Linked DNA regions of Deinococcus aerius. The protein of the gene in region 1 interacts with the protein of each later gene in a pairwise test. Links are inferred from orthologs where the notes say so. Each region holds a gene or a part of one and is shown on either strand. Other genes may lie near its edges. The genes, in order: dnaA and nadE.

Evidence for each region.
Region 2: the proteins of dnaA (region 1) and nadE interact in binary tests that used the Escherichia coli proteins (3 or more experiments, as listed by UniProt). The link is inferred for Deinococcus aerius from one-to-one orthologs.

What each region holds. Positions count from the first base shown.
Region 1 is NZ_BFAG01000016.1:70,274-73,482, forward strand. The notes cover bases 182-3,077. They hold dnaA (chromosomal replication initiator protein DnaA), read left to right. Parts: upstream 182-881; coding sequence 882-2,273; downstream 2,274-3,077. Other genes in these bases: DAERI_RS18860 (SDR family oxidoreductase), read left to right, coding at 182-782; dnaN (DNA polymerase III subunit beta), read left to right, coding at 2,635-3,077. Outside these bases: more of DAERI_RS18860, read left to right, coding at 1-181; more of dnaN, read left to right, coding at 3,078-3,209. UniProt on the Escherichia coli protein: Plays an essential in the initiation and regulation of chromosomal replication. Binds in an ATP-dependent fashion to the origin of replication (oriC) to initiate formation of the DNA replication initiation complex once per cell cycle.
Region 2 is NZ_BFAG01000004.1:51,489-54,592, forward strand. The notes cover bases 314-3,104. They hold nadE (NAD(+) synthase), read left to right. Parts: upstream 314-1,171; coding sequence 1,172-2,038; downstream 2,039-3,104. Other genes in these bases: DAERI_RS07090 (MFS transporter), read right to left, coding at 314-542; DAERI_RS07100 (SDR family NAD(P)-dependent oxidoreductase), read right to left, coding at 2,267-3,104. Outside these bases: more of DAERI_RS07090, read right to left, coding at 1-313. UniProt on the Escherichia coli protein: Catalyzes the ATP-dependent amidation of deamido-NAD to form NAD. Uses ammonia as a nitrogen source.

The DNA.
Region 1 (3,209 bases):
CCTGCGTGGACGTGAGCGGCTACACGCCGAGGCAGGTGCGCGCGAGTGCTGAAGAGCTGCGGGATCGGGTGGGGCGCTACGTCTTCGTCAGCACCGTGAGCGTCTACGCCGAGCAAGGCCGCCACCCCATTCGGGAGGACGACCCCCTGCTGCCCGAGGCCGCCGAGGACGTGACCGAGGTGACGGGCGAGACGTACGGCCCCCTCAAGGTGACCTGCGAGCGAATCGTGGGGGAGGTCTTCGGCGAGCGCGCGACCATCCTGCGCCCGCAGATCGTGGCGGGGCCATACGACCCCACCGGGCGCTACACGTACTGGGTGGACCGGGTGGCGGCGGGTGGGGACTTCCTCGCCCCCGGCGACGGCTCCGACTTCATCCAGGTCATCGACGCCCGCGACCTCGCGCGCTTCACGGTCAGGGTGCTGGAGGAGGATATCCCCGGCGTCTTCAACCTCGCGGGTCCCCGGCTGAGCTGGCGGGAGTTCCTGAACCTGGCGCGGGAGGCGACGGGATCGGACGCCCACGCGGTCTGGGTGGACGAGGCGACGCTGGAGGCGCAGGGCGTGGGCTGGCGCGAGTTGCCCGCCTGGGTTCCGGCGGGAGGCGAGCAGGGCGGGCTGATGGACGTGAGCAGCGAGCGGGCGCGGGCGGCGGGCCTGACCCACACCGACCCCCTGACGACGGCCCGGGACACCCGCATGTGGAGCGCAAACACGCCGCAAAAGCTCTTCCTGACCCCCGGGCGGGAGGCGGAGGTGCTGGCCTCCACCCGCCGGGGCTGAGTCTTCCCCTCTCGCCTCTCTCCCGGGAGAGAGAACGGGAGGGGGTGGTATGCTGGCCCCGAAAGTCCGAGTGGGCAAGACCTAGGGGAGGTGCGCCTTATCACGCAGGAAATCTGGGCGGACGTGCTGGGGTACGTCCGCAAAAACATCTCGGAAGTCGAGTACCACACCTGGTTCGCCCCCGTGAAGAACCTGGGGGTGCAGGACGGCTCGCTCGTGCTGGGCGTCCGCAACTCGTTCGCGCAGGAGTGGTTTCGCAAGCACTACCTGGAACTGCTGGAGGACGCGCTGCGCAGCCTGGGCGCGCAGAACCCGCAGGTCAGCTTCCAGGTGCTGCCCGCCGTGCAGGAGGCGATGATCCTCCCGCAGGACCCGCCGCCCGCGCCCACCCTGGGGCAGCCGCTGGGCCAGATCAGCCGGCCCGCACCCCCCGCCGTGGCCGCCGAGAACCGCAAGAGCCTGAATCCCAAGTACACCTTCGAGAATTTCGTGGTGGGGCCGAACAACAACCTCGCGCACGCGGCGGCGCTGGCAGTCGCCGAGTCGCCCGGCAAGGCCTATAACCCCCTCTTCATCTATGGGGACGTGGGCCTGGGCAAGACGCACCTCATGCACGCGGTCGGGCACTACATGACCGAGCGGTATCCCGAGAAGCGCGTCGAGTACGTCTCCACCGAGTCGTTCACGAATGACCTGATCAACGCCATCCGCGACGACAAGATGACCCAGTTTCGGAACCGCTACCGCTCGGTGGATCTGCTGCTCGTGGACGACATCCAGTTCCTGGGCGGCAAGGAGCGCACCCAGGAGGAGTTCTTCCACACCTTCAACGCGCTCTACGAGAACCACAAGCAGATCATCCTGAGTTCCGACCGCCCCCCCAAGGACATCGAGACGCTGGCGGGACGGCTGCGCAGCCGCTTCGAGTGGGGCCTGATCACCGACATCCAGAGCCCCGAGTTCGAGACGCGCGTGGCGATCCTCAAGATGAACGCCGAACACAACCGCATCGACATCCCGCAGGAGGTGCTGGAGCTGATCGCCCGCCAGGTGACGAGCAACATCCGTGAGCTGGAGGGGGCCCTGATGCGGGTCGTGGCGTTCGCCAGCCTGAACAACGTGCCCTTCTCGCGCGCGGTGGCCGCCAAGGCGCTGAGCAACGTGTTCGCGCCGCAGGAGGTCAAGGTCGAGATGATGGACGTGCTGCGCTCGACCGCCGCCCACTTCAACATGCCTCCGGACGTGATTCGCGGCTCGGGCCGGGTGCGCGAGGTCGTCGTGCCCCGCCAGGTGGCGATGTACCTGATCCGCGAGCTGACGAGCCACTCCCTGCCGGAGATCGGCCAGTTCTTCGGCCGTGACCACTCCACCGTGATGCACGCGGTCTCCAAGGTGACCGAGCAACTGGGCAAGGACCCCGAGCTGACGGCCTCGGTGGACGCCCTGCGACGCCATCTCCAGAATGTGGAAGATGAGGAAAACCTTGCGTAGTTTCATCTTCAATTCCTTGATGAACAGAATAAGTTCCAAAAACCGTTCCAAATCCGTGTGCAAACTTTCACTTTCTGTGGAAAACCCTGTGGATAACCTGTGGAAAACCCCGTTTTTTCTGTGGAAAACTCTGTGGAAAACCGGGTGGTCATTTAACCCTGTGGATAAGTGCCCGAGTTATCCACAGGTTATCCACAGGGAAGTGCCAGTTATCCACAATTTTGTCCACAGGCAAGATCGGCTCCTGGAGCGGCCCTAGGCCACTTTTCCACAGTTTCCACAGGACCTACTACTACTACTACTATCTTTTTAGTTTTAAAAGAACAGGTAAAAGATAGGGGCGAACCCAGAGAGGGGAATGATGAGAGCGCACGTCACCAAGAAAACCCTGAGCGAAGGTCTCGGCCTGCTGGAACGAGTGGTCCCCAGCCGCAGCAGCAATCCCCTCCTGACCTCCCTGAAGGTGGAGGCGTCCGAGGCCGGACTGACCCTGAGCGGAACCAACCTGGAAATCGACCTGTCGTGCTTCGTGCCCGCCGAGGTGCAGGACCCGCAGAGCTTCGTGGTGCCCGCCCACCTGTTCGCGCAGATCGTGCGGAATTTGGGCGGCGAACTCGTGGAGCTGGAGATCGTGGGGAGCGAACTCGCCGTGCGTGCGGGCGGGAGCGACTTCAAGCTCCAGACCGGGGACCTGGAGGCGTACCCGCCGCTGAGCTTTCCCGCCCACGCCGACGTGAGCCTTGACGCCGCCGAACTCGCCCGCGCCTTTGGCAGCGTGCGTTACGCGGCGAGCAACGAGGCGTTTCAGGCGGTCTTCCGGGGCATCAAGCTGGAACACCGCGGCGGCGGCTCCGCCCGGGTCGTCGCCTCCGACGGCTACCGGGTCGCCATCCGCGACTTTCCCGCTGACGGGGATGGCCGCAACCTGATCGTCCC
Region 2 (3,104 bases), on another replicon or contig:
GGCTCAAAGACGGTGCTCAGCCACCACGCCAGCGCCGCCACCGCCACCGTCCCCAGCGCCCAGAAGCTCTCCAGGTACACCAGGAAGCGCCCCCGCCACGCGGTCGGCACGAACTCGGCCATCATCGCGTAGTCCACCGGCAGGGTGCCCCCGATGGCGAAGCCCGTCAGGAAGCGCGCGGCCAGGAGCAGTGAGGCGGTGGGGGCAAAGGCGCCGAGCAGGCCAAAGATCAGCCCCAGGCTCACCGTCGTCAGGAACACCGCCCGGCGCCCAATCTGGTCGGCCAGCCAACCCCAGAACAGGGCGCCGACCAGCATCCCGGCAAAGGTGGCGCTGAGCAGCAGCGTGGCCTCCGCCGAGCCCCGCGCCAGCCCGAACGCGGCGCTGATGCCCGGCAGCGCGAAGCCCATGAGCAACACCTCCATCGCGTCCGCCGCCCACGTCAGGCCGCAGATCGCCAGGAGCCGCCACTGGAAAGGCCCCAACCCCAGCCGGTCAATCGCGTCATCGAGGGGGACAGCCGCCCGTGGTATCGCAGTCATAACCCGGCGAGTGTACGTGAGAGTTGGCACGAGGAAGGAGGAACCTGGGGGGGAACAGGGGGGAGCCGGACTGAGCTGAAGTGCTGCGATCCACAGGTTCAAGCGCGTTAAGGCATGTTCAGGAGGAACGTTGTCCCCCGCTCTCCCTGGGCAATAGGTACGTCCGGGCAATAGGGGACAAGGCAAGCGTTGCTTGCCACCCCTCTCCCCAACCCTCTCCCGCAAGGGGAGAGGGAGCAACAACGCCGAAGCTTCTGTTTTCAAAACCGTCTATTGTGGACGGCCCATTCCTACCCTCGGCTCGCACTCGCACTGCCTTCACCACGTCGGCTCGCGCAGCGAGACGGTGGGCACGCGGCTTGGGAAGCAACAAGATCAAACATTCCGCGCAGAAAGATGCGACCACGGGCGCGGCGGGCCGAGCCCCTTGCCGAGCGCAGCGGAAAGCTCCCCCCTCCACCAAGAGGAGAGACACGTAGGCGAGCTTGGCGTCAACGCGTGGGCCGCCCCGCGCGGCGGAGTCGTCGCCCCCGGTGGGGGTAGGGGGGCAGGGGGGGCGGGGGCAAGCCGCAGCAAGTTGCCCTGCCCCTCCCAAAATCCCTCCACACCCCCCGTGAAATACTCCCCCCATGCCCACCCTCCGCGACCAGATCCGCCGCGACCTCCACGTTCAGCCCGAGATCGATCCCGCCGCCGAGATCGAGCGCCGCGTGACCTTCCTGGCGGAGTACCTGCGAAGCACCCCGGCCAAAGGCTTCGTCCTGGGGATCAGCGGGGGCCAGGACAGCACCCTGACCGGGCGGCTGTGCCAACTCGCCGCGCAGCGGGTGCGGGCGCAGGGCGGCGAGGCCACCTTCATGGCCGTCCGCCTCCCCTACGGCGCGCAGGCCGACGAGGCCGACGCCCAGGTGGCCCTGGCCTTCATCCGCCCCGACCGGACGGTGACCGTGAACATCAAGGAGGCGGCGGACGCGAGCGCCCGGGCAGCGGCGCGGGCCCTGCGGGAGCCCCTGCACAACTCGCCGGATGTCGAGGCCGGACCCCACGACCCCCTGCGCGACTTCGTGCGGGGCAACATCAAGGCGCGCGAGCGGATGGTCGCCCAGTACGCCCTCGCCGGGCAGGAGAACCTGCTCGTGGTGGGCACCGACCACGCGGCGGAGGCGGTGACGGGCTTTTTCACTAAGTACGGGGACGGCGGCGTGGACCTCACTCCCCTGACCGGGCTGACCAAACGGCAGGGGGCGCAGCTTCTCGGGCACCTCGGCGCCCCGGAGTCCACCTGGCGCAAGGTGCCGACCGCCGACCTGGAGGACAACCGCCCCGGCCTCCCCGACGAGGCGGCCCTGGGGGTGACCTACGCGCAGATCGACGCCTACCTGGAGGGCCGGGAGGTGGCACCGGAAGCCGCGACCCGCATCGAGGCGCTCTACCTCGCCACCCGGCACAAGCGGGCGCTGCCGGTAACGCCGTTCGACGGGTGGTGGCGGGAGTGAGTGGGGTCGGGCGGCAGTTCGAGAGGCGGTGAAGAGGGGCGGGCTCCTTTTTTCCCAGGAGACAACCCCCGAGTTGAGCAGTGCCTCTGAGACCGCAGGACTTCAAGTTCCCGATATAGACGTCTTTTCCCTGGCGATAACCTCACACAGCCGGGCCTTCCTCCTCGGCCAGAAGAGACCTCTGTGGCTTGAGGTCGTCCACGGGTGAAAAGAAGTTTCCTCCCCGCCTCACCCCTCGTTGTACTCCTGTTCCGCCGCGCGCTTGACGGGATTGTTGCGGGTGAGGGGCGTCTCCACCTCAGCGCCCCTCACGCTCCCGCTGCTTGTGGTGGGGCCGGGCAGGAAGCGGTTCCCGAGGGCGAGCATATCCGCGGTCAGCCCCGGCGCCAGCGCCTGCGCGTAGCGCAGCAGCAGGGCGAAACCGCCCACCATCACCTCGGCCTCGCCGCGCACGAGGGCCGTCACCATCCGGCGGGCCGCCGTCCCCGCGTCCAGCGAGAGGACGGGCAGGTTGTCCATCGTGGCGAAGAGGGCGTACTCCTTGGCCTGCTGGCCCTTGACCTCGGCGTGGCGGGGGCTGCCCGTCCGCATCAGCCAGGGGCAGACGGTGGTGACGCCCACCCCCTCGCGGGCGAGTTCGGCCCGCAGGGCCTGGCCCAGCCCGGTCACGGCGAACTTGCTCATGGAGTACGGCGCGAGGTGCGGGACGGCCACCTTGCCCCCGATGGACGAGACGATGAGGACCCGGCCCCGGCGGGCGCGCAGCAGCGGCAGGGCGGCGCGGGTGAGGCGCAGCGGCGCGAAGGCGTTGATCTCCATGATCTCGCGGAAGTCGGCCTCCGTCATGTTCTCCAGCGGTCCCACCTGGATCAGGCCCGCGTTGTTCACGAGTACGTCCAGGCCGCCGTACACCCGCGCGGCCTCCTCGACGATGCGCTCGATGTCGGCCTGGAGGGTCAGGTCGCCGCTGACGGTGTGGACGGTGGCGCCCGAGGCGCGCAGGCTGGCGGCGGCGCGGTCAAGCTCCTCCGTGTCCCGCGCCACGAGCATGAGCCGCGCCCCCCGG